Regions from separate parts of the Staphylococcus muscae genome, predicted to be linked through region 1. Evidence: riboswitches for the same ligand, from Rfam matches in the RefSeq annotation. Region 1 holds a riboswitch; each other region holds the start of a gene.

Region 1 (8,348 bases):
CAACCATCGTTTCATAATCTTCTTTGTGTTTCGTTTCTACTTTTTTCTTTTCAATTCTTACTTTTTCAAGTGCTTCATGATGTGACTGTGTTAATTTCTCTTCTTTTTCTTTATATTGTGTTTCAATTCTTTGTTGTGCTTTCTTTTTGCGATTCAGAGCAACTAAAAACAAAATAAAACAAATAACTGCAATCCCTACGGCAACATACAAGCCTATTTCCATTGGGCCAAACTGTGTCATTTTTAAAATCCTTCCTTTTGTTTACATTTATACGATACGCTATAAAGTAATTATTATGCTGTATACGCTTGAACTGCGTCTTTCAATACGTCTACTTTATCTGTTTTCTCCCATGGCAATTCGACATCCGTACGTCCAAAATGTCCGTACGCTGCTGTTTGTTTATAAATTGGACGTTGTAAGTCTAACATTTGGATGATACCGGCTGGTCTCAAGTCGAAGTGCGAACGCACTGCTTGAATCAATGACTCTTCAGATACAGTACCCGTTCCAAACGTATCAATAGCGATGGATACCGGCTGTGCAACACCAATCGCATATGCTAATTGAACTTCGCACTTATCAGCAAATCCAGCTGCAACAATGTTTTTGGCAACATAGCGTGCCGCATAAGCTGCTGAACGGTCAACTTTAGTTGGGTCCTTACCAGAGAATGCACCCCCACCATGTCGAGCGTATCCACCATATGTGTCAACGATAATTTTTCTACCTGTCAGACCTGCATCACCTTGTGGTCCACCGATAACAAATCGACCTGTTGGATTGATGAAAAATTTTGTTTCAGCATCTAATAACGCCTGAGGTACTACTGGATAGATAACATATTCTTTAATGTCTCGTTGGATTTGATCAAGTGCTACTTCTTCATGATGTTGTGATGAAATAACAATCGTATCGATTCGTTTTGGTTGATCATTCTCATCATATTCAACAGTTACTTGTACTTTTCCATCTGGACGTAAATAGTCTAATGTGCCATCCTTTCTAACATCTGTCAGACGTTTCGCTAATTTATGTGACAAATCAATTGGCAGTGGCATAAACGATGCCGTCTCATTTGTTGCGTAACCAAACATAAGCCCTTGGTCACCTGCACCAATATTTAATACTTCGTCATTCGATGCGTCTCGATATTCTAACGCACGGTCTACACCTTGTGCAATATCAGGAGATTGCTCATCTATCGCAGTTAATACAGACATTGTTTTATAATCGTAGCCATACTTAGCGCGTGTGTAACCAATCTGTTTAACTGTTTCACGTACTACTTTAGGAATATCAACATATGTCGACGTTGATATTTCCCCTGCGATAAGTGCCATACCTGTTGTTACTGTTGTTTCACAAGCAACACGTGCATGACTATCTCCCTTTAGAATTTCATCAAGTATTGCATCTGAAATCTGGTCAGCAATCTTATCCGGATGACCTTCAGTAACAGATTCTGAAGTAAATAATCGTTTATTATTTGTCATAATATGCTCCTTTAAAAATAGATTACGAACACTCTCTTTATCTGAGCTCAAATAAAAAGAGCCTTTCACCACTACGGCACATACATAGAGTGAAGGCTCAACGTCCATTCGCTCTTATCGTTCAGGCTATCGCCTGCAAACGGTTTGGCACCTTTCTTCGCTAAAAGAGGTTGCTGGGTTTCATTGGGTCCATGTCCCTCCACCACTCAGGATAAGAGAATCCGTTGCTTTTATATTACATAAATTTTAATCATGTGTCAATTTCACAAATCTATTTGAATATAGAATTACAATAATAATGAAAGCGCCGTCAAAAAGCGATGATTCTCGCTAAATATAAACAAAAATCCACTATAAAATTACTCAAAAACATGTGACATTTTTTTGGATTTTTTGTGGGGATTATTAGCTAAATATGTTATACTCTTTAATTGTAAAGGCTTACATTAAAGAAGAAACTATTGGAGGGATTCATCATGTCATTTGATACAAGTGCACTGAATGCATTGATTGACAAGCCTACTTCTCATCTGCAGCTTACAAAAACTGAACTCTACAACAAAATTTTGAGTCGTGGCGAGGCTGAATTAACAGAACTTGGAGCAATTAACGCAAAAACTGGGGAATATACGGGGCGTTCTCCAAAAGATAAGTATATCGTTAATAATCCACAAGTCATCGATGACATCGACTGGGGTACTGTAAACCAACCTATTTCTGAAGACAAGTTTTTAAATCTATACCATCAAGTATTAGAGTATTTAGATGCAAAAGACGAAGTGTTCGTATTTAATGGCTATGCTGGAAGCGACAAAGATTCCCAACTAAAATTAACAGTTGTGAATGAATTTGCATGGCATAACCTTTTCGCACAAAATATGTTTATTCGTCCACATTCTAAGAGCGAAGCAGAAAAAATCAAAGCAGACTTCACAATTATCTCTGCACCGACATTTAAAGCAGATCCTGAAAAAGATGGTACACGTTCTGAAACATTCGTCATCGTGTCATTTAAACATAAAACTGTACTGATTGGTGGTACAGAATATGCTGGAGAAATGAAAAAATCTATCTTCTCTGTGATGAACTACCTACTCCCTAAACGAGATATTATGAGTATGCACTGTTCAGCTAACGTAGGACGCAAAGGTGATGTTGCATTATTCTTCGGTTTATCTGGTACTGGTAAAACAACATTATCAGCTGATCCTGACCGTAAGTTAATTGGTGATGACGAACACGGTTGGAACGAAAATGGGGTATTTAACATTGAAGGTGGTTGTTACGCAAAGGCGATCAACTTATCCGCTGAAAAAGAACCACAAATTTTCGATGCCATCCGTTACGGTACGGTACTAGAAAACCTTGTTGTGGATGAACATGGTTACATTGACTTTGATGATAATAAATATACAGAAAATACACGTGCAGCATATCCTATCGAACATATTGATAATATCGTTGTACCATCAAAAGCATCACATCCAAACACAATTATTTTCTTAACGGCCGATGCATTCGGTGTATTACCACCTATTTCTAAGTTGAGTAAGGATCAAGCAATGTATCACTTCCTAAGTGGTTTCACTTCTAAGCTTGCAGGTACTGAACGTGGTATTACAGAACCGCAACCATCATTCTCAACTTGCTTCGGTGCACCATTCTTGCCATTGAATGCGAAAGTATACGCTGACTTACTTGGTGACTTAATCGACAAACACGAAGTAGATGTATACTTAGTGAACACAGGTTGGACTGGTGGTGTATACGGTAAGGGCAACCGTATCGAATTGAAATACACACGTAAAATGGTAAACAGTGCCATCAACGGTTCACTGAAAAATAGTACATTTGAAGAAGATGAAATATTTGGTTTAAGTATTCCAACTGAAATTGAAGGCGTACCAACAACAATTCTACAACCTAAAAACGCATGGCATGATAAAGATGCCTATGACAAACAAGCAACTGACTTGATTGAACGTTTCCGTGAAAACTTCAAAAAATTTGGCGAAGAAACACAACAATTACAACAAACTGGTGGTTTCAAAGGCTAAATAAAAAGGGGCTGGGACATAATTCCCAGCTCTTCCCAAAAAAAGGTCTAATTTGGTGTTTTCCAACACCAAATTAGACCTTTTATTTATTTCGTTCTACTTCGTCCATCCAACTATGTATTCGTTGAAGTACCTCAGATAACGCTTTGGGACGTGGTATGTGACCTTCTCCCATCTGATAGAACGTATCATAGCGGACTTGTTTGGCTTCCAAATGTTTGGCTAAGTGATAGGCTTGATGAATGCCTACTTGTTCATCTAAACCACCATGTACAATCAAAATTGGCGGTGCGGTATGGTCAATCATACTCAGTGCATCTCGTTGTTGATAGGCTTCTGGTAGCTTTTTAGGATGACCTACCATCCGACGTAACATACCTCTCAAATCAACACGTTCTTCATACATGAGATGCATGTCAGAGACACCACCCCAAATGATATAACTTGCTGCTTGCACAGCTTGGAACGTCAATAATCCTTGGATCCCACCACGAGAAAAACCAATCAGATGAACAGGGACATTGGGGTACATCTTTTTGAGTATCTCTACACCAGCAATAACATCTTGTAAGTCGTCACCTGCAAACGCATCTCGTCCTTGACTGCCATTGTTCCCACGATAATAAGGCCCAAATACAAGTGTAGATGTATTCGTAAACTGCAACATTCGACCTAACCGTACTCTCCCCACTTGTCCTTTACCACCACGTAGGTAGACTACAATTCGTTCAACAGAATGTTTCGGAGTAACAAGTAAACCACGTACAGTTATACCTGCTGCATCATATCGTACTTCATCGACTTGATGTGTTCCAAGATCTGCTGGCATCCGTTTATAACTGATAAAATCCAAGCGATACCATCCTTTCTACACAAGCTAAAATCGCCTTGTCAGATAGTAAAATACTCCTCTTATCTTCAGGGATATCTTCAATTTTCGACACTATCATTGGCCCATTCGTCTCTAAATAGTCCGATTTTCCTTCAATATTATCCACAATGACTACGTAGACATCTTTTTTGAATGGCATAGTCTCCGTATGAACCGTATATTGTGCAATGTAATATGTTGTTTCTATCGTTGCCCCCGTCTCTTCATACAACTCTCGTTTCAAGGCATCTATCGTTGTTTCCCCCGCTTCACATTTGCCACCAGGAAACTCAATTCCACGTTGTCGATGATCTGTCATTAACAATCGGTTTTGATATATAGGCAGTGCTAACACATGGTCGCCATCTGCAACGTCATGATGTGCACGAAAACTTAAAGTCACCCGTTGTTGAGCTGCATCTATAAACTCCAAAATCCACTCCCCCTTTATTCTATGTTACAATATTTCTAATCATTTACACGGAGGTATATGCATGAAAAAAATATTCATCAAATGTATTCGTTTTTATCAGCGGTTTATATCACCATTGACACCACCATCATGTCGCTTTTATCCGACATGTTCAAATTATGCTATCGAAGCGATACAAGTACACGGCGCCATCAAAGGGAGTTGGTTAGCCATTAACCGAATCTTGAGATGTCATCCATTTCATAAAGGCGGCTTTGATCCCGTTCCTTTTAAAAAAAAGAAACACCATCATAAATAACGCTGTAATTTCGACATATCGATAACAGGTGGTTTGAATCGTAATCGCCCTTTGATTATCTGACCTGATTGCTCCACAATGTCATCCGTAAAATAATACCCGCATGGTGTGACATCACCAGCGTAATCACCATAACGACTGGCTAGAGCTGTGAAATATCGGCTCAAGCCACATTCATACATACCTCCGATAACAACTGTAATACCTTGATTATGTAAAGTGTCTATCAATGATAAAGCACGGTCAATACCACCTACTCTAAATGGCTTAATTACAATGACACGCACATGATTACACTGTACAGCTTGAACAATCGCTTGTTCATCTGTCGCATGCTCATCAATTGCAATCGGGGGCATATTTCCGAGTTCTTTCTCTTTTAGTAACTCTGGAAACGGCTCTTCTATATATGCCAAATTATAATTTGCCAATTGATTTAGCAAAGGGATATCTCTGTCACTGAGTGTTTGATTCGCATCCGTTGTAATCGGAATATCAGGATACATAGCCGTTAACAATTTTACTTGTTCAACAATATCACAGTTCCACTTAATTTTGATACGTTCTGCATGATCTATGCGCAAAAATCGTTTTTGCATATCACCATTTACAGTCACTGTCATAGGTACTTCGAACGACGGCAAATCATGAAACATTTGATATAACGCCATCATCACCGTCGCACGTGCTGCCGGCGTGTCATTTAACTTATCCGCCATTCTTTGTGCTTCAGAAAAGTCATGTATCTCATGCCCTTCCACACATTTGAACCAGCTTTCTAACGTGCGCTTCACCGTTTCTATCGTTTCATAATGATACCAATCTGTCTCAAACGCATTGCATTCGCCAAACCATTCTGTCCCAGACTCATCTATCAAACCGATAAATAAAGTTTTTCGCACATTCATTGTTATTTTCGGCGTTTGAATTTTATGTTTAAAAGTTGGTGTATATTCATAAAAATGTAACTCCGATAATTTCATCGTTATTCTCCATTCAATAACTGTCTTTTTAATTTACCTGTACTCGTATAAGGTAGAGATTGAACATACCTAATCTCTTTCGGTAATTTATATTTTGCGAGGTGAGATGATAAATAATCCAACATCTCAGCTTCTGGTGGTGTCCCTACGATATAGAGAATCGGACGCTGCCCCCAGTAATCATCTTTGACACCCACACACATAGCATCCAACACATCAGTATGTTTCTTCGCAACTCGTTCAATTTCATTCGGATAGATATTTTCACCACCGCTGATAATCAAATCTTTGCGTCGATCATGTATAATGACAAAACCATTTGCATCCACACTTGCAATATCTCCTGTCATGAAAAATCCTTCATCATCAAACGTGTCAGTCAAACCTGTGGGATAAAGATATCCTTGCATTACATTATCCCCCCGAACACATAACTCTCCATGACCATTCTGGTTCGGCCGACTAATTTTAAGCTGTGAATCAAACTTACCAACAGCTTCTGGATTTTTAGCTAATATCTCTGGACTTGCCGTTAAAAACTGTGAACACGTCTCCGTCATACCAAATGAGTTATAGATTGGGAGTTCATATGACAACGCTTGCATCACAAAGTCACGTTCCAGTTTTGCGCCACCAAGTAATATTTTTTCAAGTTCATAAGGTTTCGTTAGTCCAGCACGCATCAATCGTTTTAACGTTAACGGCACTAAAGACATATGCGTTATATTTTTGTGTTTTATAGCCTCCATTATTTTTTGTTCATCAAACTTCTCCATTAAATAGACTGTGAAACCGTATAAAACACTACGAATCACTATACTCAATCCTGAAATATGATAAATAGGCAAAACCGTCAACCAACGTGTCTGTTTGTCAAAACCTAGATCAGACTGACATCTTTTCGCACTCGCTTTATGGTTTAAGAAAGTTTGTGGAACCGCCTTTTGTGTACCCGTTGTTCCAGATGTAAACATAATTGAAGCAATTGCTGTTTCGTCAAATTCTTGTATTTTCATTGATGTTTCATATTTCAACACTTCTGAAGCAGTCAGACATTGAAATTGTTGTGCCAGTTGCGTTTTCATACAACGCGACTGATACTTATCACTCACCACAATTGTTTTAACATCAATTGATTTCATTTGTTTTATAATTTCTTCATCTGTCAGTCGATTGTTAATGAGCGCAATTTCAATATTAAACAACCATGCACCGTGTATTAGCGCCAGTGCTTCTAAAGAATTATCAACAAGTAAACCAAAACGTTTATCGTTCAACGATGTAAGACCACTTCCATATTGCGAGGCGATCTCGAACAATTGTTGAAAGGACAACTGCTGATGCTCAGTCTCCACAGCAACTGCATTCGGTGTTTTCTTTACACGTTGTATCAGCCAAGACTCCATGTTTCTTCCTCCAAAATAATGTTCCCTTTTATTATAGACACAATTGAAAGCGAATGCATGATTTTAGTTTCATCTAATATGAAAAAAATTATATGACACAGACACACATAATCAACCTTAGTTGCATTTTGAGTAGACACCTTAGTTTTTCAAAATTTTGACAGCCCTTATCTCAATTACTTTAAATATTAAATAACCTTTTAAATTATTTTAATAAATCATATTGCCTTGTTCTACATAAATCTATATAATATTAACGGAAATAGCATCTTTAGTCTAAATCGCAATATGACGGCATTTAATTAATGTTTAATTCTTTTAAACTTTAAAATTTCGGAATATTCTTAAATATATTTCGTTTATTTAATATAATATCGATGGGAGAAATAATTATGTCAAACGACGCAACAAATCAAAATTTCAATCCTACCAAAAAGATTGAACAACAAGTACAACCAAGTAAGGAGACATCATCAAATTCTAAGAAATGGTGGCTATGGGGCTGCGGTGGTTGTGGTGGCTGCCTTGTTATCATCATTATTCTCAGTGTTGCATTCACTTTCTTAGCTGGCGCTATTATAGATAATGTTGATGAAGAACTTCAAAAAGATCCGCTCCTACAAAATCCCCCTTCAAAAACAGATGATAGTTCAGGACATACAGGGGTAAAAAGTGAAAAAGAAAGAGCACTCGAACAAGCAAAAATCTATTCAAACGATCTTTATATGTCAAAAGAGATGATTTATCAAACATTAACATCGAATGATGGAGATAAATTCCCAGCAGAAGCAGCACAATATGCC
Region 2 (8,348 bases), 610 kb from region 1:
GCATCATTCAATGTCTTCGCATAACGTTCTGCTTCTTTTTCACTGCCCATGAATCCTGGTAATTCTAATACAAGTGTTGTGCCCACCTTTTTACTCGTTGGATACGCTACTTGATCTTTCACATCGCTTTGTTCAGATGGTGTTTGAAGAAATGCGTGTTTACCACCAGCCACTTTCAATGCTTTGCGCAATGCATCATGGGTATCTTCATATGACTTTGCGTCTTTCGTCGTTTGATAAGCTTCTTCTTTGGCGCGTTCCCACTGTTCTCCCTTTGCATAGAGACCTTGACTCTCCATTTGTGTGATAGCAATTTTGACATAGTCTTTTGTCGATGGTTTCATCACATAAATATTGTAATAAGGTCCATATGTTTTAAGTAAAAAGAACACGGTAATTGCGAGTACTGTCACAACACCAATACTCCACCAAACAATCTTCTTCATCCGAAACACTCCTTACCTTTCTAGTATCAATACAATTATAACATGCTTAATTGCATCTTTAATCAGCTGTAAAAAACACCTATGAAGGGTCATTTCCCATCATAGGTGTTCTCATTTCAATATTAGTGTGCTAACATTTCATCTTTTACTTCTTCTTTAGAAAGGTCAGCAGGGTAGTATGTTGGCCAGTTGTCTAATTCTTTTAAGACTTTATCACGGTCGTTACCCATAAAGATATGGTAGTGACCTGTTTTAACTGGTGCAATGTTGTGGTCGCTGAATTGTACATATTTCGGTAAGTCTTTAGAAGCTTCACCTTCTAATTTGTACGTGTAACGAACACCACGGTTACCACCTTCATAATCTAAGATGTCTTTACCGTCATATTTGTACGTACCTGTTACAGATTTACCATTTCTTGTGAATGTTATTGTGTCATCTGTAATTTTGATGTTTTCAATGTCTGTTTTGTAACCCACATCATAGTACTCTTTGTATTCTTTTGCTGATTTGTCGCCTTTTTCTTCAGCTTTATGTTCGAATACTTCATCTAATGTACCATCTTTTAATAATGGATATACAGATTGCCATTCACCCGCATAGTCTGATAACTCACGGTCTTTCACTTGGCTATCTTTGAAGTAACCGTCTTGAATTGCTTTTGAGTGTTTGTCAGCAGCTTTTTCATCTTCAACTTCGATCTTATCGTTTAATGCTTTTTCAATATTTTTGATGTTTTCGTCCATTAATGTTTGGTAAGTTGCATCTTTTGCTTGATCTTTAGATACAGCTTCCATGTTGTTGAACTTCAATGGTTTCGCATCTGTTTCTTTACGGATTGTGTCTGTTACTTTGTTCGCAACATTTTCTTCGTATAAGATGTATTTCGCACCAGTTTCGTTAATTTCATCTACAATTTTAGTTAACTCTTTTTGTGATGGGTCTTCAGCATTCAAGCTTTGAACACCTTTTTGAACGAAACCATAGCGGTCTGCTAAGTAGCCAAGTGATTCATGTGATACGAATACCGCATGACCTTCATGACCTTCTGTTGCTTTTTCCATTTTGTTATCAAGTTTATCTAAATCTTTTAATAACTTGTCAGCATTTTCTTTGTATTCTTTTTTATGTTCTGGGTCACGTTTACTTAAGTCATCACGGATTGCTTTAACAAATGCTTCATCCATGTTTGGATCTAACCATACGTGTGGATCGTAACCGCCGTGGTGGTGATGTGCATGACCGTGTTCATCTGACTCATGATCATGTTCATGTCCTTCTGCTTCGTGGTCATGACCTTCAGCTTCATGGTCATGATCGTGCTCTTCGCCTTCATGCTCATGCCCATGTTCGTGTTGATCTGTTAACAACTCTGACTTATCAAGGCTATCTTCAAGAGATAACTTGTGATCGTCCTTCTTAATCGCACCAGCTACTTTTTTAGCAACTGGATCTAAATTATCACCTGTATATACGAACACATCTGATTTACTTGCGTTAATAATATCTTTTTGTGATGGTTCGAAACTATGTAAGTCCGCACCTTTAGGATAAATAGAATCCACTTCAACGTGTTTCCCACCGATTTGTTCAACAAATGATTGGAGCGGATAAACTGTTGTTGTTACTTTCATTTTGTCGCCTGAAGAAGCTTTATTATCATCAGACTGACCACATGCTACTAATAACGAGCTTGTAAGTGCTGCTGTCGCTACTACTTTTAAACTTTTCTTCATTTATTAGACGCCTTCCTTCAAATAGTAATCATTACGATTAGAATTATACATGAGCCTAGACAAATGTGCAATGACGTTTTTTATTCATTTGTCAACTTTTTTAATGCTCATTTTATTGAATTACACACATAAAAACACTTCAGAAACCTGTGTGAAGGGAATCTGAAGTGTTTTGTGTTTTATGATTGAATTGCCGCAAAGCCACGATCTAAGTCAGCGATAATATCATTGATATGTTCAATACCGATAGACAAGCGAATCGTTTCCGGCTCAATACCTGCAGCACGTTGCTCTTCTTCTGTTAATTGTTGATGTGTTGTGGATGCTGGATGAATCACTAATGACTTCGCATCTCCTACGTTAGCGAGTAATGAGAACAGTTCCAATCCTTCAATGAACTGTTTACCTGCTTCATAACCACCTTTCACGCCAAATGTAAAGATAGATCCCGCACCTTTTGGTAAATATCGCTGTTTATTTTCATAGTATTCGTTTGATTCTAAACCAGCATATTTTACCCATGCTACTTGATCATGTGCTTCTAAATAACGTGCTACTTTTTCTGCGTTTTCAACGTGACGTTCAACACGTAATGATAACGTCTCTAAGCCTTGTGTTAATAAAAAGGCATTGAATGGTGACAGCGCTGCGCCTGTATCACGCAATAGTGTCGTACGAATTTTGAATGCGAGCGCGACTTCACCAAATGTTTGATGAAATACAAGACCATGATATGACGGATCTGGTTCAGTTAATCCTGGAAACTTACCATTGTCCCAGTCAAAGTTACCCGCGTCCACAATGACACCACCCATTGATGTGCCGTGACCACCGATAAACTTTGTTGCTGAGTGAACAACAATATTCGCACCGTGTTCAATCGGACGGAACAAGTATGGTGATGCGAATGTATTATCGACAATAAGCACAATACCATGTTTCTTTGTCACAGCGGCTAAAGCATCAAAGTCATCAATATTCCCTTCTGGATTACCGATTGTTTCAATAAAAAGGCCTTTCGTATTTGGACGGATTGCTGCTTCAATTTGTTCCACGTTCGTTGTATCTACTAATGTCACTTCAATGCCAAACTTAGGCAATGTATGACTGAAAAGTGTATGTGTGCCACCATATAATTTGTCACTCGCTACGATATGATCGCCGTTTTGTGCGACAGCTTGGATAGCATACGTTATTGCTGCCATACCTGACGCCACTGCAACACCCGCAACGCCACCTTCTAATTCCGCAACACGTGTCTCTAACACAGCCGTTGTTGGATTTGTCAATCGTGTGTAAATGTTACCTACTTCTTCCAAGCCAAACAATCTCGCCGCATGCCCTGTATCATCAAATGTAAATGAAGTCGTTTGATAAATTGGTAAGGCACGTGACTTGGACACTGCATCTACCTCTTGTCCTGCATGTAATTGTAATGTTTCAAATTCGAATGATTCCGTCATATGATTTCCTCCTATAAATAAAAAGCACACAGGCAAATCTCAAATTATATCAAGATTCCCTGCGTGCATCTATTCGTATAATCAATAGTTGATTTGATTATAAAAGGCTTATCTCTCAGGTTTATATCACCTGCAGGAATTAGCACCTAACTCAATAGGTTGCCTGGTTTCATAGGGCCTGTCCCTTCACCAATCTTGATAAGATATATTTATTGTCACCTGTTACTTTTAAATGTAACGCTATCATATATCAGAAAATTCCGAAAGTCAACCAATCTTTTTCAAATTCCGAGAAGTTTATTCAACATAGATTGCATCTCCTATTGATAATGTTTCGCCAAAGGTCGGTATATGAATCACCCGTTGATTCAACGATCCACGATAGGCAAGGTTAGGACGATAGAGATGTTGTACAAACATGCCATCCACAAGAACATCGATATCTTGAAGAAGTGCTTTGCGTTCATCATCTTGACGCCACAAATACTCGAGTTGATACCCTGTCCACACCCAAATATCTTTCGCATGACCGAAATGATGACGAAAAGCACGGATAAGCGGTTCAATGACTGCTAAGTTGCAGAAAGGTTCACCACCGAGAATGCTCAACCCTGAAATATATGAAGGCTCACAAGCTGCAATCACTTCATCAACGATGGTATCTGTGAAGGGTTCACCATAGCGAAAATGTTGTGCTGCGACATTGTAACATCCTGGACAACGAAATGGACACCCTGATACGTAAAGACTGCAACGAACCCCTTCACCATCTACAAAACTATGCGTTTCAATTTTGGCAACATAACCTGATCCTTGTATTATTGGCGTACCTTTCATGATTTTGGCACCTTCATATGTTTTACCCGTGCACAAATCTCTTTATGTCGTCCTTCAATTGTCGGACGTTGTACTGGGTTACCAAGATAGCCACACGTTCTTTTCACTACATCGACCGTTTCAGGATCTTGGTTACCACAGTTCGGACAGCGATAGCCTGTATCTGTCGTATCAAAGTCACCTTCAAATCCGCAGTCATAACAATGATCGATTGGAATATTCGTTCCCAAGTAACTGACACGATCATACGAATAATCCCATACCGCTTCTAACGCCTTTTTGTTGTGATCTAACTTCGGATACTCGCAGTAATGAATATAACCACCGCTCGCATAGTATGGATAGTCTTGTTCAAAATCTAACTTCTCAAACGGTGTCACATCTTTGCGCACATCATAATGGAAGGAATTTTGATAATAGCCTTTATCCGTTACATCGGGCACCGCTCCGAACTGTTCATAATCTAAACGACAAAAGCGATCAGTCAATGATTCACTTGGCGTACTGTATATACTAAACCATACATCGTGTTGCTCGGTCCAAGCATGTTGATAGTCACGCATCGCCTTTAAAATATCAATCGTAAACGCCTTGGCTTCTGGGTTCGTCTCCCAGTCGGGACCATAGAACACAGTCGCCACTTCATAGAGACCGATATACCCCATTGAGATTGTCGCACGTCGGTTTTCAAATAATGTAAACACATCATCTTGTTCTTGCAGACGATATTTAAACGCACCATGCTTGTACAAGATTGGTGCATTATTCGGTTCAGCTTGCTTCACACGTTTAATACGAAACGCCAACGCATCATGCAAAACACGCATGCGTTCTTTGAAGAGTGACCAAAACTGTGCCTGGTCGCCATTTGACTCCAGAGCGATACGCGGCAAATTCAATGTCACAACTCCTAAGTTACAACGTCCACTATTCTCATACTCGCCTTGTTCATTTTGCCAAGCGGGTAAGAACGAACGACAACCCATCGGCGCCTTGAAATCTCCTAAAAGTTCAACCGTCTTGTCATAGTTCAAAATATCTGGATACATCCGCTTCATTGAGCACTCTAACGCTAATTGCTTAATGTCATAATTGGGATCATTTGGAGCAAAGTTAACCCCTTTCTTAATAGAAAAGACGAGTTTTGGGAAAATGGCTGTCACACGATCTTTTCCTAATCCTTTAATGCGTGTTTGTAGAATTGCTTGTTGGATTTTACGACTCATCTCATCCGTGCCCAAGCCAAAACCAAATGTCACGAAAGGTGTTTGCCCATTAGAAGTATAGAGTGTATTCACTTCGTATTCTAAACTTTCAATCGCTGCAAAAATATCTTGCGTAACCTGTTCATCGACATAGCTTTCGACGTCTTCTTTGCGGACGTACTTTTCAGCCATTGCACGATGTTTACGTTCATTATGTATCGCATATTCACTGAGCACTTCATCGATTCGGTCAATCGTACAACCGCCGTACTGGCTGCTCGATACGTTCGCAATCATTTGTACAAGTTGTGCTGCCGCCGTTTGAATAGACTTCGGTGATGTTACATGTGCATTGCCTATTTGAAATCCATGTGCCAACATATCTTTCGCATCAATCAAGCAACAATTCGTGAGTGGTTGAAAAGGATGATAGTCCAAGTCATGAAAGTGAATCTCTCCTGATTGATGTGCTGCAGCTACGTGTTGTGGCAACAGATACATCAAACCGTATGATTTTGAAACAACCCCGGCAGTCAAATCACGCATCGTCGCAAATGTTTGACTGTCTTTATTTGCATTTTCATTCACAATTGCCGGATCTTTTGTGATCAGTCCTTTAAGGTCTTTTTCTAACTGATTCATATTTTCACGCTTCTTCCTACATATAGTGTCTGACACTCATTTTAGATACTATATATAGTGCTTTCAACTCACAACTAAGCTGTTAACTGATTTGTCATTTCTTTGAGAACGTTATGTGAACTTTATATCTTGCACAATCATGTCTTGATCATTACATGCGTTTGCACTATTTATTTTCTTGAAGATACAAAAAAGCGTCACACTCATGATTTCAGAATGTAACGCTTCGTTTATCTTATAATATAAAATCTAGAACGCCATAATATATGAAGAACATCTTTTTGCTCAATTTCGTTAAATAAAGTATTAAAATAATGAGCGTTGATATAAATATCGCTGATTTATATTTCTTTTTTTCTTTCTTTTCTTCCTTATCTTTTCCACTTTCTAAATAAGCAAGTAGCTCAGCTTCAATCTCTTTGTTGATTGCTTCATTCGGATCTTCATGCTTTTCATCGACGACATCATGGTCCCTTACTTTTTCTTCTGTCATCTGACTAACTCCTTACTACTATTTTTTAAATACATGCTGATACTGTACATATCCTGACAAGTAATGCTCAATATCATCAATTCGTACACGATAACCATGGTGCTTAATAAAGAAACTATTCAAAATGCGACTTGGATTTTTGAAATACATTGCAATTTCAGGGTAGAAAAAGCCTGTGCGCTCATAGTCTGCACGTGTATGAATCGTATCTAAAAATTTCTCTTCATCTAATAATTCATCAACTAAATATTGGTATCCTGATGCTTTGGCCTTTTCAACTAAATGATACGTTGCCATCAACATCTCTAGGAACGTCGGGAAGGTTGTTTCCCTTTGTTTCATATAATCTAAATATGAACTTACGTTATTGATACCAAATCTGAAGTACTTCTCATGTGGTGTCACTTGAACTAATTCGTTCGTACAGTACCCAAGCCAGTGGTCATGATACTTCCAATAATCATTTTTGATGAAGTGCTCAAATAATGTTTGCACCGTTTTCAACCAGCGTTCGTCATGATCTTGTTGATACAAACGCAATAAACCGAGTGCTGCTTCCCCATCATAATAAACGATACGGTATTTCTCTTTAACTGAGAAGTCTGGGTAATTTAAAATATGCACCGTTTCACCCGTAGTTGGATCAATCATCTTCAATATACCTTCTGCAACACTTTGTGCATATTTCAAGTAGCTTGTGTTTTGGCCGCCATGTTTTAAATACTCACACACCGCAAAAATAAACGCAGCATTTTGTCCGAGTTTTATCTCATTAACATCTTTCGTATCATCAAAGACAAATTGTGCACCCGTCTCATCCGTTGCAATATAATGTTTAATAATGTACTCAATCGCACGTTCAACTGGCTTTAAGTCTTTACCTAAGTATGATAAGCCTTCTACCAATGAATATGTTGATGATGAGTGACGTAACATGTTATAGAAGTTAATCGTCTTATCAAAATGTGGGAAGTAACCATAAATGTAGCGCCCATCTTCTTGTAACATACCTTCTAAAAATGTCGTACTATGAGCGATTAAGCGATCCATCTCAACATTTAAATCTTCTATTTGACGAAGGTTTTTTTGATAACCTTTATTGTGAAGTCGATAAATACCATCTCCATCAAAAACGAACCCTTGTGTATAGAATTTTGTAACTGTCTCACCTTTATATGCAGCAATGCTAAATTTGCGACGATGACCTGTATATTTCTTCAAATAATTGTTGATATTGTCTTCTGATAAATACATGTTTGATGTCCCTTTTTCAGGACGAATAAAGGCATTCGCATTAATCTCTTCTGGCAAAAATGTTAAATACCAGTTTTTATCTAATGCGATACCAAAATCTATATAGTTTCGTCGTGTGCGCACTAATTCTTCTGCCACATCATCGAATAATACCGGTTCTGTTTCTGTTACGATATCAACCTTAATCCATTCTGGAAACTTGCCTACTTTCGATCTAAACTTTTGACAATATTTATGAATATCGCGATCAAGATGACGACGATTTTTGAATA
Region 3 (8,348 bases), 860 kb from region 1:
CAAATTTAGCATCTTCAATTTTGACACCATCTTTAATTTTGATAAGTCCTTCTTTCACGAAGAATGATAAGAAACGTCCTTCTTCAGCTGGATTATTAGAAACATATATTTTCGCACCATCTGGTAAGTCTTTTAAACTTTTATACTTCTTGCTATATACGCCCATCGGAGTCGTTAATACCTTTCCAACTTCTTCAAGCTGATAGCCATGTGATTTTTGTTCCGCTTTCAAATATGGGACATGTTGGAACATATTTGCATCAACATCTCCTTTATCAAGCAGCTTGTTCGGAATTTTGTAATCGTTCACTTCCCTCACTTCAACATCGTAGCCGTCTTTTTTCAAAAGATCTCCTGCTTTTTTCACAACTTCTCCATGCGGTGTCGGTGATGCTGCAACAACGATTTTCTTATCTTCTTTTGACGACTCTTTTTGTTGACCACATGCTGTTAAAACGACAGCGAATACAACTACCAATAGTGTAAATAGTCTTAATTTTTTCATTGGAATACCCCTTTCTCATTTTCCCCACTTTGAAATTTATTTAATTTTCAAAGCTATATTTATTCAGCTGGTGTTACTACACCGTCATATTTCTTAATGATAAAATCTTGAATATCTTTTGATTGTAAAACTTCAATTAATGCTTTTATTTTTGCATCGTCTTTATGTCCTTCTTGAACTGCGATTAAGTTTGTATATGGATTGTCTTTGCTGTTTTCAACTGCAATAGAATCTTTTTGTGGGTTTAATTTTTGCTCAATTGCAAAGTTAGAGTTAATGATTACCGCATCACCTTCATTATTTTGATACGTTTTTGTTAAGAACTCTCCAGCTTGTTTGTTGTTGAATTTAATGTCTTTTTTGTTTTCTACAATATCATCAAAAGTTGCGTCTTGAATTTTAACGCCATCTTTAATTTTAATTAAACCTTCATCTACAAAAAATTTAAGGAAACGACCTTGTTCAGATGGGTTGTTAGAAACGAAAACCTCTGCGCCATCTGGTAAATCTTTTAAGCTTTTATGTTTTTTTGAATAGACAGCCATTGGTTCTAAGTGAACATTACCTGCTGATTCGATTTTATATTTTTTATTTTTCTTTTCGGTCTCTAAGTATGGTGTGTGTTGGAAGAAATTCGCATCGATTTCACCTGCATCTAACAATTTGTTAGGTGTTGTGTAGTCATTGATTACTTTTACTTCTAAATCATAACCTTTATCTTTTAATAATGCTTTGGCTTCTTCGAGAATTTCTGCATGAGGCGCAGGAGATGCTGCAACAACAATTTTCTTATCTTCTTTTGACGCCTCTTTTTGTTGACCACAAGCTGTTAAAATGACAGCAAATGCAAATAATAATAGCGTGAATATTCTTAATCTTCTCATTGAAATCCCCCTTTCTCCTTCATCCCACATGAAATGAGTGCTAAAAAAAGACGGGGTCACGCTATCATGACAACAGCGTGCTCCCATCTTGTTATTTAATTCTCAAAGTGACCTTATTCTGCTGGAGTTACTGCACCATCATATTTCTTGTTGATAAAGTCTTTGATGTCTTTAGATTGTAAAACTTCAATTAATGCTTTGATTTTCTCATCATCCTTATGTCCTTCTTGAACTGCAATTAAGTTTGCATAAGGATTGTCTTTACCGTTTTCAACTGCGATAGAGTCTTTTTGCGGGTTTAACTTTTGCTCAATTGCGTAGTTAGAGTTGATAATAACCGCGTCACCTTCGTTGTTTTGGTAAGTTTTTGGTAAGAATTCTGCCGCTTGTTTGTTGTTGAACTTAATGTCTTTTTTGTTTTCTACAATGTCATCAAAAGTAGCGTCTTGAATCTTAACACCATCTTTGATTTTGATTAATCCTTCATCCACGAAGAATTTAAGGAAACGACCTTGTTCAGCTGGGTTGTTAGAAACGAAAACTTCTGCGCCATCTGGTAAGTCTTTTAAGCTTTTATATTTTTGAGAATAGACAGCCATTGGTTCTAAGTGAACATTACCTACTGATTCAATTTTGTATTTTTTGTCTTTCTTTTCAGTTTCTAAATATGGTGTATGTTGGAAGAAATTTGCATCGATTTCACCTGCATCTAACAATTTGTTAGGTGTTGTGTAGTCATTGATTACTTTTACCTCTAAGTCATAACCTTTATCTTTTAATAATGGTTTAGCTTCTTCAAGGATTTCTGCATGAGGTGCTGGAGATGCACCTACAACAACTTTCTTATCATTTTTGTCTTCTTTGTTACCACATGCAACAAGTGCTACTGCTAAAACAAGAACTAATGCAATGGATAAAATTCTTTTCATAATGATATGCTCCTTTTTGTAAATTATCGTTTATCTATTTTATTTGTAAACCAATCCCCTAAGAATTGAATTACAAAAACGATGATCAAGATTAAAATCGTTGAAACTAAAATGACATCATTTTGGTTACGTGTGAATCCTGTTAAGTATGCTAAGTTACCTAATCCACCTGCGCCGATAACTCCGGCAACCGCTGTTGAACCAACCAATGCGATGGCTGTTACAGTAATACCTGAAATCAATGCGGGTAATGATTCTGGAATTAATACTTTCAAAATAACTGTCCAAGTATTTGAACCCATTGAACGTGCTGCTTCAATAACACCTTTGTCAATTTCTTTCAGTGCAATTTCAACAAGTCGACCATAGAATGGTGACGCACCGATGATTAACGCTGGTAATGCACCTGTTGGCCCACTGATCGTTCCGAGAATCAAGCTTGTAAATGGAATTAAAAGTAAGATTAAAATGATAAATGGAATAGCACGGAATAAGTTGACAAAGAATGATACGATGCTATAAAAAACACGTCCAACCTTCGACTTACTCTTAGATGTTAAGAATAAAATAACGCCTAGAATCAAACCTAAAACAAATGAAAATACAGTTGAAATTACAGTCATATAAAGTGTTTCGTATGTTGCAATCCAAACCTCTGGCCAACGAATATTTGGCATTGTAATCATTTCATTCAAGATTTCGCTAAAACTCTTACCCATGTTTAATCACCTCAACTAGAATGTTTTGCAACTCTAAATCATGTTGTAAATGATTAAAGTCTTCCTGTGCTATCGCCGGGATATGTAGGAGTAAAAATCCTGCTGCACCCGATTTTGCTTGCTTGATATTGCCTTCCAAAATATTCACAGTGGCATTATGTTTTCGAGCAATATATGAAACGATAGGCTGTGTCGTATTTTCACCTGAGAATGTTAACTTGACAACTTTGTCATTTTGACCGAGTTCCAAAGTATTGACGATGCCTTCAAAATCTTGCTCTGGCTGTAAATCTTCTTGTACAAAACGACGTGTCACTTGATGTTGTGGATTTTCAAATACATCTGATACTTTACCTTCTTCAATGACACGTCCGTTTTCCATCACAGCTACTTCATCACAGACACGACGAATGACGTGCATCTCATGTGTGATGATGATGATTGTAAGATTCTGTTCTTTCTTTAACTGCAACAGTAAATCTAAAATTTCATCCGTTGTTTGTGGATCTAGCGCACTTGTCGCTTCATCACACAACAATACTTCTGGATCATTGGCAAGCGCTCTTGCAATCCCAACACGTTGCTTTTGTCCACCTGATAACTCTGATGGATATGCGTGTTCTCGACCGGCTAAACCAACACGTGCAACCAATGACTTGGCTTTTTCAGTTGCTTCAGCTTTCGGAACACCTGCAATTTCAAGTGGGAATTTAATATTTTCCAAAACAGTTCTCGACCAAAGCAGGTTGAAATGTTGGAAAATCATGCTCACTTTTTGCCTTTTCTGACGCAATGCTTGTTTACTCAGTTGACCGATATTGTCACCACCAATGATGACATCGCCCGAAGTCGGTGTTTCCAAGTAGTTGAATAGTCTTACTAACGTACTTTTACCTGCCCCAGAGAATCCAATAATCCCATAAATCGTCCCCTTGTCAATGTTAAGATTGACGTGGTCGACTGCCGTGACAGATTTGGATTTGCTCTCGTATTTTTTTACAATATTTTTCAGCTCAATCATATTGCTCCTCCTTGTGCTAGCATCTCTTACGCCAAATAAAAATTGCCTTCTCTTTTTTAAATGAAAGAGAAGGCAATGTGTTAAAAATACCTTTCTCTCATCTTCAAAAGTTGCTTACAACTTTATGTGACTTGGCACCATTTCTATAACTAGACGGTTGCCGGGCTTCAAAGGGCACATCCCTCCACCACTCTGGATAAGAGTTTTCTGAATATTGAATTGTTTAAATCTTACCATTGCAATCGAGATTCGTCAATAACTTTTTTTATTTTTTCCAACAAAAAAGATACCGACTGAAAAGCATATAGTCTCTCAATCTCTTGATTCTTGCGCATAATCAACAAGACAGGAACTGACATAATTTTATTTTCTTGATTAAATTCTGGGTAATAATTTAAATTTATTTTTGTCATTGGTAACTGCAAAATATCATTTACAATGTCCAACATGTGTTCAGACACTTTACAAGTTCCACACATCGTTGTGTAACCGAAAATGAGATGTATTTCTTTATCGAAATGTTTTGTTAACATCTCATCTTGTGCATCATTCTGTGTCATTTCGTACAACCCTTTACCTTATTATTCTAGGTTGAGCGTAGCACCTTATACAAAGATATGCTACTATATCGGCTTCATGCACAAAAAATCTCGAAATGAAACTGCAAATCACAGCTTCATCTCGAGATTTTTACGTATTATTCACCGATCATTTCTTCGTAAGCAGCTGCATCTAATAATGCATCTAACTCACTTTCGTCTGATAATTCTACTTTAACCATCCATGCATTTTCGTATGGTGATTCGTTGACAGCTTCTGGCTCGTCTTCTAAGTTTTCATTCACTTCAACAACTTTTCCTGAAACAGGAGAGTATAGTTCAGAAACTGTTTTTACAGATTCTACGCTACCGAATGTATCGCCTTCTGATACTTCATCGTCAACTTCAGGAAGTTCAACGAATACGATATCGCCTAATTCATTTTGTGCGAAGTCTGTAATACCGATGATTGCTGTATTACCTTCTACTTTTACCCATTCATGTTCTTTTGAATACTTTAAATTACTTGGCACTGCCACTTGAATCCCCTCCAATTGTTAATGTTATATTTATTCTGACACATTGCAGACTTTCTATCAACTATTTTCTTAAAGCCACGTATCACGATACGTTTCTTCTTTGAATCCAACTGTAATTTTATCTCCAGAAACAGCTAATGGGCGTTTTACGAGCATGCCGTCTGTTGCTAATAATGTCAATTTTTCATCATCAGACATATCTGCCAGTTTATCTTTTAAGTTTAATTCACGATATTTTGCACCGTGCGTATTGAACAATTTTTTCACTTCTATACCTGTTGATGCAACAATATTTTCAAATTCTTCTTTTGTTGGGTTATGCTGAATAATATCAATCGGTTCAAAGCTCACACCTTGTTCCGTTAAAAATTTAGCTGCTTTTTTGCATGTTGTACAATTTTTATATTGATAAAACTTGATCATATACATACCTCCAGTAATCATATAACTTAAATATAACAAACATTTAAAAATATTGCTCTTTTTTATAAAATTTTGTTCAGCTACATTGCACAAAACATACTTATGTCGGTCACATACACATTGCAATTTGAATGACTTCCACTTACAATTTCGATATAATGACGTTACGAAAGAATAAGAGGAGGCATTTTCATGCAAGCAATTAAAGATATGACACAATTCAACGAAGTCATCCAAAGTGCGGAACCAGTCATCATTAAATTTGAGGCAGGCTGGTGTCCAGATTGTAAAGTAATGGATATGTGGATTGATCCAATTGTTGAAAAATATAACGACTACACATGGTACGTTGTGGATCGTGATGAAGTAGAAGAAGCTGCTACAAAATATGAAGTAATGGGTATTCCAAGTATCCTAATCTTCCAAAACGGCGAGAAACTTCACCACTTACATTCTGCAAACGCAAAATCACCTGAACAAGTTGAGTCATTTTTAGCTGAGAGCTTCGGTAAATAGATGCATTAAAATAACGCATATGAAACGGACACATCCATTTCATATGCGTTATTTTTAAATATAATTCGTTATGAGACCTCTATTTTTTCTTTCACACTTCTTCATCTTATCTTCTTCTTTGAGATCTGTTAAATAGATGAAGCCTACGAGACGCTCATCAGGCAAAACGCCGAATGATTGACGCACTTTTGGATTAAAAATATATTGTGGTGTTTTCCAACATGTACCAATACCTTGTTCATAAAGCAACAATAATAAATTCTGTGCAAATGCACCAACAGCAAGATAATTTTCATTTTCTTCACGCTGACGTGCATCACACTTCATAATCAATGCGACGAATCCACCAAGGTTCGTCACCGCATCATAATGACTCTGTTGCTTTTCAGGTTCTCTAGGAAATGCATAACGAGAAATTTCTCGACTCATCTCACCAAGTTTATGCTTCGGAACATAAACTGTACGCCACGGTTCACGCATACCATGATTCGGTGCATCTGCAGCATCGATAATTGCTTGGTGTACTGCCGCTTCATCGATATGCATATCATGTTTGAACTTCTTGATACTTCTACGATTTTTTATAGCGTCTTGAAGTTCCATCTCTATCTACCCCTTATAGATTTATTGATAATTATTATCAATTATACGCAATTTTAAGCAACTAATCAATCGTATAGCTTAACCGTTTCAAAGAGTTGTTTTACCGAGATTTGACCGGGGGCAACTGCTTCGTCCAGTGCGCCAAATGATAAACAGCCGCCAAAGGTAGATTGTGCTGTGCGCGTAATGAGTCCTAAATGAGACATAGAGATGCCTGTTACCCATTGTGTGAGTGCATCACTCGCTTCTGCAACAACTTGTAATACACGAAGAACGTCTTCTCTACTTTGTGGCATCACTGCAATTTTCAAATGACTTGCACCCATTTGAGATAAATGAAAATATGTTTTTTTCATCACATCAACAGATGGTGTTTCATTAAAATTATGATATGAAGCCACAATCATTGCACCGTGTGACAAAATTTTACGGCAAGCCTCCATGCGATTCACTTCAGGTGTCCATTCTACATCTATCCAATCAATTTGAGGAATCTCACTCAAATCAATTAACAATTGCTGATATGCTATCTCATCCAAGCTACCCGCTCCACCTTGAGACTTAGTACGATACGTGACAAGTATTTGAAATGATCCACCCATATCTTTGAGTGCTATGATCATTTGTCTAACCGTCTCAACATCACACTCCGGTATAGCATCAATGCGCAGTTCTAAAATGTGAAAATACATCATATTTTCAGCGACTCTTTCTAAATCTTGTATCGTTAATCGCTGTGATTTTGGCATGAGACTAGCAACTATTTGAGATTTCACTTCATTCACCTTTTCTATCTATGGATTGACAATATGATCTGCTGTCTGAGTCTTAATATATGATAATACGTCATCCAGTGAGATATCAACTAAGTTTTGTACTGCTTCGTCTGTATAGAATGCGACATGCGGTGAGATTAATACGTCATCTCGCTCTAACAAGTGACTTAATACTGGATCTTCTAAAGGTTGATTCGTCCAGTCATTTTTGAAATAAGGGCCTTCATTTTCATACGTATCAAGTGCTGCTGCAGCGACCGTTCCATCATCTAACTTGCGAATTAACGCATCTGTATCTAATACAATCCCACGCGCTGTATTAATCACGAGTAATCCTTGCTTTGCTTGGTTTAACACAGACTCATTGACGACATACTTATTCTCAGGTGAACCCGGAATATGTAACGTCAATACATCGATATCTTTCACTAACGCTTCCAGAGAATCAACGTAAGTGAGAACATTTTCAAGGTCTGGATTCGGTGCCAAGTCATATGCAAACACTTTGGCTCCAAAACCGTTGAAAATCTTTGCAACACGACTGCCGATACGTCCTGTCCCAAGCACACCGACTTTGAGTGACTCAATCGTACGACCTTGTACATCTAAATCCCATGTAAAGTCTTGAACAGCAACATTTCTATCAATACGATCGGTATGGCGTACCAATGCCAATGTTCTTGTCACAGCAAACTCAGCAATGGATTGTGGTGAATAACTTGGAACGTTAGAAATTTTTATGCCAGCTTCATTCGCTGCTGGTAAATCATACATATCAAATCCAGCAGAACGTTGTGCAATATGATAAATACCGTTGTCTGAAAGTACTTTGAAATGATTTGGATCAAACGTTGTTGTTTGAGAAATTGTAATACCATCAACATCATCAAGTTG
Region 4 (8,348 bases), 720 kb from region 1:
CGCTCACACGACGAGAGTGACGTAATACAACTGAGTCGAACCAGCCGACACGACGTGGACGTCCAGTTGTTGTTCCGTATTCACGACCAACTTCACGAATGTGGTGACCGTCTTCATCGAATAACTCTGTTGGGAATGGGCCATCACCTACACGTGACGTATATGCTTTACATACACCGACAACTTTTGAAACATTTGTTGGACCAACACCTGCACCCACTGTTACGTTACCTGCAATTGGGTTACTAGATGTAACGAATGGGTACGTTCCGTGATCGATGTCTAACATCACACCTTGCGCCCCTTCGAATAATACACGTTCATCTGCAACAAATGCGTCGTCCAATACTTTCGCTGTGTCTGTTACATATGGTGCAAGGCGTTGACCTGCTGCATAATATTCTTCAAAAATCTCTTCAAATGCAGGTGCTTCTGTGTTGAACATCCCTTTGAAATAATCATTTTTATAAGCTAAATTTTCTTTTAAACGTGCTTCAAATACTTCTTTGTCTAAAAGATCAGCCATGCGGATACCGATACGTTGTGCTTTGTCTACGTATGCTGGGCCGATACCTTTTTTCGTTGTACCAATTTTGTTATCACCACGACGGGCTTCTTCAAGCTCATCTTGCATTAGATGATAAGGTAAAATCACGTGTGCACGGTTTGAGATACGTAAATTATCTGTTGCGATACCACGTTCGTTTAAAGCATCTAATTCTTTTAAAATTGCGACTGGGTCTACAACGACACCGTTACCAATCACTGATAATTTATCTTTATAGAAAATACCAGATGGTACTAAGTGCAATTTGTATGTTTCACCGTCAAACTTAATTGTGTGACCTGCGTTATTTCCACCTGAAAAACGTGTAATCACGTCTGCTTGTTCTGCTAAAAAGTCTGTAATCTTACCTTTACCTTCGTCTCCCCATTGTGTCCCAACTACTACGATTGATGACATAAGAGCACCTCCAAGTTTTCTCAATTAACCAAATGTATTCTACCAATAACTCTCTGCGAATGCAAATGAAAAAACGAACATTCATTTTGACTTGTTTATTGATAGCCCAGTTCACTCTTCAATAACGTACGATACTGTCAACCACGCATTATACAAGGATTTTTATAGTATATCGAGTGAGTTTAAAATCCTAACTAAATTTAAAACACACTATCAAATACAATACAAAAACCGCACATAAACTAATCAAACAGTTTTAAAGTACGGTTTTTGACACGAAATTTTTTATGCCATTTCTGCATGTGCATAATCAATATCTGTAAATTTATTGTATTGTTTCATGAAATGCAGTTTTACAGTACCAGTTGGACCGTTACGCTGCTTGGCGATAATAATTTCAATTTCACCATTTTCATCATTCGTTTGCGGTTCAAAACTTGAATCATCACCGTCTTCATCATTGTCTCCACGATTATAATAATCATCACGGTATAAGAAGGCAACGATATCGGCATCTTGCTCAATTGATCCTGATTCACGAATATCACTCATCATCGGTCGCTTATCTTGTCGTTGTTCTACACCACGTGATAGCTGACTGAGTGCGATAACTGGACATTCTAGTTCACGTGCAATTGCCTTGAGCATACGTGAAATCTCAGAGACTTCTTGTTGACGGTTATCCGAAGCACGAGATCCGCTTCCTTGAATCAATTGTAAGTAGTCAATTACGATCATATCAAGTCCATGCTCTTGCTTTAAACGTCGACATTTTGAACGAATATCTGTAATGCGAATACCCGGTGTATCATCAATAAAAATCTTTGTTCTCGATAACTTACCGACAGCTACCGTGAAGCGACTCCAGTCTTCCTCTGTCATCGTCCCAGTTCTCAGACGATTCGAGTCGACATTTCCTGAGCTACATATCATACGTGTCGCTAACTGATCAGCGCCCATCTCAAGCGAGAAGATACCGACTGTATAATTGTCTTCGTGCGTCGCCACTTTTTGTGCAATATTCAGTGCAAAGGCAGTCTTACCTACTGATGGACGGGCTGCTAAAATAATCAAATCATTACGGTTAAAGCCCGCTGTCATTTGATCAAGATCACGATAACCTGTTGGAATCCCCGGTGTTTGACCACTATTTTGATCGAGTTCTTCCGCATTTTCATATACTTGACTTAATACATCACGAATATCTTTGAAACCATCACTTTCACGTGTTGTGGACAGTTCTAAAATACGTCGTTCTGCATCATTTAAAATTGTATCTAAATCTAATTCATCATTATAACCATCACTTGCGATGCTATCCGCTGTATGAATTAATTTACGCTTCATTGCGTGTTTGAAAACGACATTTGTATAATATTCGATATTTCGTGTTGTCGGCACACTCGATGTAATCTCTGCTAAATATTGTGCACCACCCGCTTCATTGACAACACCGTCTTGTGTTAAGCGATCTAACACTGTTACGATATCGATGTCATTGCCGTCTTCGTTTAAATGCATCATGGCACGGAAAATATGTTGATGCGGCGCACGATAAAAAGATTCTGGCATTAAAATCTCTTGTGTCGTTGAGATGAGTTCTGGATCTAAAAATATCGCACCTAATACAGATTGTTCCGCTTCATGACTATGTGGCATTTGATTATGGTCAAACATACCCTCCATGCCATCAGCCTCCTTTAACTATATTGCACTTCGCTCTATCGACTGGTTGATATATTAAGGCTGGAACATGTTCATTATGCCCCAGCCTCTAACACGCTCCATCACGCTCTTATTGTTCTACTGTATGAACACGAATTGTACCATCTACATCTTTGTGTAACTTCACAGGTACATTTGTATATCCTAACGCATGGATACCATTCGGTAAGTCCATTTTGCGTTTGTCTAGCTTGATACCGTGTTGTTTGTTCAATGCTTCAGCGATTTGTTTCGTACTGATTGAACCGAATAATTTGCCGCCTTCACCTGATTTTGCCTTCACTTCTACTTCAAGTGTTTCGAGCTTTTCTTTTAACGCTTTCGCATCTTCAAATTCTTGTTGTTTTTCTTTTTCAATGCGTTTATTTTTTTGTTCAAGTTGTTTTAAGTTACCCGGTGTCGCTTCAACTGCATAACCGTTTTTGATTAAGAAGTTATTCGCATAGCCGACTGGTACATCTTTAATTTCGCCTTTTTTGCCTTTACCTTTTACGTCTTGTGTAAAAATTACTTTCATGATTCGTCACTCCTATCTATTTGTTCCGCAATTGCTGTTTTCAGCTGTTCAATTGCTGCTTCTACCGTTACATCTTTCATCTGCGTTGCTGCATTTGTAAGATGTCCGCCACCACCGAGCGCTTCCATCGTTAACTGAACGTTAAATCCACCCAGTGAACGTGCAGACATTCCAACTAAGTCCTGCTCTCGGCGTGCAACGACATACGATGCCTCCACGCCGTCCAAGCTCAACAATTCATCTGCCGCCTGGGCAACTGTTACAGGGTGATAGATTTTGTCATCTGCACCGTGTGCAATCGCAATGCCGTTATCTTGTAAATCTACCGTACGAATTAACTCTGAACGGTTGATGTATGTTTCAATATCATCTTTTAAGAAATGCTGTGTCAGAATCGTATCAGCACCGTGTGCACGCAAGTAGCTTGCTGCATCAAATGTCCGTGATCCTGTACGCAACGTGAAATTACGTGTATCGACAATAATACCTGCATACATAACAGTCGACTCGAGTCGTGTCAAACGTTGCTCTGTCGGTTGATATTCAAGTAACTCTGTAACAAGTTCAGCCGTAGAACTTGCATAAGGCTCCATGTATACGAGTAATGGATTCGAGATAAAGCTGTCACCACGACGATGGTGGTCAATCACAACTTTACGGTTCGCTTTATTTAAAATATTCTCATCAATCACCATTTCTGGTTTATGTGTATCAACTACTACTAAAGTCGTTCTAGATGTCATCATATCCCACGCTTCATCAGATGTAATGAAACGTTCTTTCAGCTCTGGCTTTTCATTGATTTCATCCATCACACGTTGGAGTGTTGGATCAATATCTGAATCATTCAGCACAACATACGCATCCAAGTTATTCATCATCGCAAAGCGTGTGACACCTATTGCTGCACCAATCGCATCTAAGTCTGGGCGCTTATGTCCCATCACAATCACTTTGTCACCTTCAAGCAAGATATCTTTCAGCGCATGTGAGATAACACGTGCACGAACGCGCGTCCGTTTTTCCATCGGGTCAGTCTTACCACCGTAGAAACGAACGTTACCATTGATATTTTTAATCGCTACTTGATCGCCACCACGACCTAACGCTAAGTCGAGTCCAGATTGTGAAAGTTCTCCGAGATCGATTAAGTTTTCTGAGCCTTCCCCAACACCGATACTGAATGTCAGTTGTGCACGATAACCACTACTCTTCTCACGCAATTGACTTAAAATATCGAACTTACTCTCCTCAATCTCACGTAAAATACGTCTATTTAAATACGCAACGAATTGATCCGAGCTATAACGTTTGAAGTAAACATTATGTGTTTGTGCCCAACGGCTGATGACACGTGTCACCATAGCGTTAATCTCCGAACGCTGCGTATCATTCATATTTTGTGTAATTTCATCGTAGTTATCCAAAAACAACGTTGCAATAATCGGCTGTTGATCTTCATATTCTTGTCGAATTTCACTTTCTTCTGTCATATCAAGGAAGTAAAGTATTTTCTCTTCTTCTGAATATTTCACACGATATGCGTATGGACCATCTTCATATTCAATTTCTTTCGCTTTTTCTAATCGCTTCAAAATATTTGGGTACACTTCATTGATTGGATCTGAAATCACGTTGCGTTCAATACGTTCTGACATAAACGGATTGACCCATTCAATTTGTTCTGCATCGTCTAATACAATCAATCCCATTGGCATCGTTTTGACCGCTCTATCACTTCCAACTGAAATCTTGCCGCTCAACTGATCAATGTAGCGATCAAAATGTTGATACATACGTTTCAGAAGTACTGCACAAATGATAAGCACAACGAACAACACTAATGCCAACACGAGTGCGGTCATCTTGTTAAAAAGGACCAATACACCAACGCTTATCATAGCAGCAAGCGTCATCAATACAAACGGGATGACCAGTGCCTTCTTTATAGCATGACGATTCATTTTGTCACCTCTTATCGTTTTTTAATCATACCTTTTAAATTCAAACCTATATCTAACAATCCAATTAAGCGTGTTAAAGGATAAAATACAATACCTAACATGACAAACACAATCGTCAAACTAATATGTAGACGGTTCATCACACATACATAATGGATAAAACTCAAACCTTGAATAACGAGTAAAAAGCCGAGTACAACTTGAAAATTCACACTGATACTATTCATTGTCGTTGCAGGTTCAGTTGTCATGCCTACCAATAATGCGATCGCATAAATAATAAAAATCGAACGACCCATCTGCCATAAAAAGAGCGGTCTAAATACCGGTGTTGCAATCTTGAACTTGCGCAAAATAGGGCAAATGATAACAAGTGTTAAAAACATGAAAAGCGCTAATGTAATAACGATCAAACCTGGCATCTGTATCGCAAGTTGTTGTACTGACGCATTCAACACTTCTTTGGATGCTTCATCTACATCTTGCATTGCAGCTGCTTGATCTACGATGGCTTGATAAGGTTCTAACATTTCATGTGCATAAGGTAATTGTCGAATACTTTGTAAAAACATCATCACACCTAATGTTAATACACTAGATACCAATGTTGTCATATACAAGATGCGTTCTTTAGAGGCACGCTGTTGTAACAAACGTCCAATCAGTGCACTCATTACGAACACAATCATCATAAAGCTCATTAACAAAACACTTCCTGTTAATGTTGCAAAGATGAATGTAATAAAGACACTAAATCCGAACGAATGGATTGAGCGATGCCATAATATAATACCCGGGAGTGTTGCGAACAGTGCGACAATCAATCCTAATGCGGGTAAAAAGTCTATTACTAAGATGACCAACAGCCATGCAAGTGTACATAGCAACATTGGCTTAAACTGTATTTTTGAAAACAATAACGCCACTTCCAAACTAATTTATTTCTTTATCGCTTATTTTACAAACTTTGCCATACGAATACAATGACTTGGATTGATATGACGCTGACAAAATACGAATAGAATGAGGCGTCTATGTCTTGTTGCATCTATGTGCATTCAAAATTTTACCCCTTCTCTTCTTCATTCCTTTGATTATAACAAAATGTAAGATATCCGTCTAAGCCTAGCGACGAAAACGGGAAACTTTTAAGAAATGATAGAGATAAGGTGCCCAATCATTAAAGTTTAGCAAGAAGCCATCATGTCCAACATTGTCAGGGACAAAGAAATGACGATGATAACGAAAATGTTGGCCGACCGCTTCAACTTGATCATCTGGATATAGCAAGTCATCCACGAAACCTATTGTTAAAACTTTCGTGTCGAGCATGCGAAATACTGCGCTCACATCATCTCTCCCACGATAAATATCATGACTATCTAAGACGTCCAGCAGTGTCAAATAACTCTCTAAGTCGAAGGATGACTTGAACTTGTCTCCTTGATATTTTTGATAAGCAACCACTTCATCCGGCGTGAATCTTGACTCATAACTTTTAGAAGAACGGTAAGTCAAGAAACCAAGCTGTCGTGCAATACTCAATCCTTCTGTTCCTCCTAAATGTATTGCCTGACGTGCAATTTCGTTAAATGCACGGCTATACGAAGACGTCTTCGCAGTTGCTGCAAGAATCACAGCCTTTTTCACGTGAAACTGTCGATTGTATAACAACTCCATCACCTGCATACCACCGAGAGATGCACCGATCAGAATATCAATTTCTGTATAGCCGAGTGCCTTCACACCAAGTTCGATTGCTCTAACGATATCACGCATCGTTAAGTGCTCTGGAAACTTACTGTCATTAGCACGTGAGCTTGATCCAAACGGACTGCCTATGACGTTAAATGTTAAAAACTGATAGTCGTGAAACGGCATATATCCACCATCGATAATTTCACGCCACCATCCTGGCTGTTCATCTGTACCATAAGTTAGGTGGTTGCCCGTTAAAGCATGACAAACGAGAACCAATGGCTGCCCTTTGTAACCGACATATTCATAGCGCAGTTGTAAATCTTGAATTGTTTCGCCTGATTCTGTTGTGAATGTTCCTAAATGTAATGTATCTACGGTATAGTTGCTCATTGCACGCCCTCCTAAAAGTAAAAAACTGTATCATTGAGCCAACAACGATACAGTCTTATCTATATAGGATGACTTATTATCCGACCGCAATCGTTGGTTGTAGCACCGTTCTCGTATATAAGTGGTTGCTGAAGCGTCAGCGGGCCAAATCCCTCAGCTTCTCTCAATAAGTTTTCAGCATATTTAAATTAAGTGTTATGATACACTATTTTTATCTATAAAACAACATCAAGGGACCATTGTAAGTCTCAATAACGCCACTGCCACCATCCCCACCAATACTGTTATTGTCAAACTCCGTGTGCGCAGGGCAATCCATATCGTCGGAACAAGCGCAATGAGAAACGTCCAATTGATAGCATAACCAAACACACCACTCTCTTGTTTGATCAACCCATCAACGACAAGCGCTGTAAATAACGTGATTGGAATAAAAGATAACCATTTAATGAATTTCTCAGAGAATTCGATCCGGGAAATCATCACTAATGGTAAGACACGTACAAATAATGTCACAACGCCTGATAAGACGACTGCAATTAAGAAATAAAATGTCATTGTTCCATCACCATCCCTAATGTCGCTGTCAATATCGATGCAATCATAATAGCCAGATAAGACGGCATAAATAGACTTAATACGAGCATTAATACGATAACGACGAAGATAAGCAGCAAGTATAGGCGTATCTTAGACTTCTGTACGCCTTCTAATTGTGCTGCTGCCAAGAAAACGAACATCGCTAATATGGCATAATCAAGACCGAGCATTTCTGGCCGACTCACAAAGTCACCGAGTGCGCCACCAAGAATTGTCGTAAAAACCCAAAAGAGATATGCTGTAATGTTCAAACCATACATCCAGTTACGACCAATCGTCTCCCCTTTTGAGTATGGAGTAATTGCTACCCCGAATGTCTCATCCGTCAACAAGGTACCGATTCCTATACGATGCCATAATGTCTCCTGCTTGAAGGAAGGTGCTAACGTCATGCTCAACAAAAACATTCGGCTGTTAACAATCAACGTGGTAAGAACGATAACCCATACAGGCGTATGAACAACCATCAAAGCAATCACGATGAATT

The links. Region 1 has a riboswitch for S-adenosylmethionine ahead of metK (methionine adenosyltransferase). Riboswitches for the same ligand answer to the same signal wherever they lie in the genome.
Region 2: another riboswitch for S-adenosylmethionine. It lies ahead of C7J88_RS06830 (O-acetylhomoserine aminocarboxypropyltransferase/cysteine synthase family protein); the one in region 1 lies ahead of metK (methionine adenosyltransferase).
Region 3: another riboswitch for S-adenosylmethionine. It lies ahead of C7J88_RS09850 (methionine ABC transporter ATP-binding protein); the one in region 1 lies ahead of metK (methionine adenosyltransferase).
Region 4: another riboswitch for S-adenosylmethionine. It lies ahead of metX (homoserine O-acetyltransferase MetX); the one in region 1 lies ahead of metK (methionine adenosyltransferase).

The regions. Positions count from the first base shown of each region.
Region 1 is NZ_CP027848.1:747,726-756,073, forward strand. It holds gene C7J88_RS03580 (nuclease-related domain-containing protein) at 1-241, opposite strand, end outside; gene metK (methionine adenosyltransferase) at 295-1,497, opposite strand; SAM riboswitch class I at 1,609-1,715, opposite strand; gene pckA (phosphoenolpyruvate carboxykinase (ATP)) at 1,974-3,554, shown strand; gene C7J88_RS03595 (alpha/beta hydrolase family protein) at 3,637-4,407, opposite strand; gene ytkD (RNA deprotection pyrophosphohydrolase) at 4,388-4,858, opposite strand; gene yidD (membrane protein insertion efficiency factor YidD) at 4,920-5,156, shown strand; gene menC (o-succinylbenzoate synthase) at 5,147-6,139, opposite strand; gene menE (o-succinylbenzoate--CoA ligase) at 6,142-7,545, opposite strand; gene C7J88_RS03620 (Ltp family lipoprotein) at 7,938-8,348, shown strand, end outside.
Region 2 is NZ_CP027848.1:1,362,718-1,371,065, forward strand. It holds gene C7J88_RS06820 (S41 family peptidase) at 1-446, opposite strand, end outside; gene adcA (zinc ABC transporter substrate-binding lipoprotein AdcA) at 569-2,182, opposite strand; gene C7J88_RS06830 (O-acetylhomoserine aminocarboxypropyltransferase/cysteine synthase family protein) at 2,362-3,645, opposite strand; SAM riboswitch class I at 3,751-3,850, opposite strand; gene nrdG (anaerobic ribonucleoside-triphosphate reductase activating protein) at 3,943-4,482, opposite strand; gene nrdD (anaerobic ribonucleoside-triphosphate reductase) at 4,479-6,353, opposite strand; gene C7J88_RS06845 (hypothetical protein) at 6,565-6,822, opposite strand; gene C7J88_RS06850 (poly(glycerol-phosphate) alpha-glucosyltransferase) at 6,841-8,348, opposite strand, start outside.
Region 3 is NZ_CP027848.1:1,981,343-1,989,690, reverse strand. It holds gene C7J88_RS09870 (MetQ/NlpA family ABC transporter substrate-binding protein) at 1-505, opposite strand, end outside; gene C7J88_RS09865 (MetQ/NlpA family ABC transporter substrate-binding protein) at 565-1,389, opposite strand; gene C7J88_RS09860 (MetQ/NlpA family ABC transporter substrate-binding protein) at 1,503-2,318, opposite strand; gene C7J88_RS09855 (methionine ABC transporter permease) at 2,342-3,037, opposite strand; gene C7J88_RS09850 (methionine ABC transporter ATP-binding protein) at 3,030-4,058, opposite strand; SAM riboswitch class I at 4,153-4,261, opposite strand; gene C7J88_RS09845 (thioredoxin family protein) at 4,289-4,618, opposite strand; gene gcvH (glycine cleavage system protein GcvH) at 4,756-5,136, opposite strand; gene C7J88_RS09835 (arsenate reductase family protein) at 5,206-5,559, opposite strand; gene C7J88_RS09830 (thioredoxin family protein) at 5,752-6,075, shown strand; gene C7J88_RS09825 (nitroreductase family protein) at 6,130-6,678, opposite strand; gene aroD (type I 3-dehydroquinate dehydratase) at 6,744-7,454, opposite strand; gene C7J88_RS09815 (D-2-hydroxyacid dehydrogenase) at 7,473-8,348, opposite strand, start outside.
Region 4 is NZ_CP027848.1:1,463,633-1,471,980, reverse strand. It holds gene C7J88_RS07305 (adenylosuccinate synthase) at 1-964, opposite strand, end outside; gene dnaB (replicative DNA helicase) at 1,250-2,650, opposite strand; gene rplI (50S ribosomal protein L9) at 2,760-3,206, opposite strand; gene C7J88_RS07290 (DHH family phosphoesterase) at 3,203-5,170, opposite strand; gene C7J88_RS07285 (DUF2232 domain-containing protein) at 5,182-6,096, opposite strand; gene metX (homoserine O-acetyltransferase MetX) at 6,296-7,261, opposite strand; SAM riboswitch class I at 7,332-7,434, opposite strand; gene C7J88_RS07275 (AzlD domain-containing protein) at 7,490-7,819, opposite strand; gene C7J88_RS07270 (AzlC family ABC transporter permease) at 7,816-8,348, opposite strand, start outside.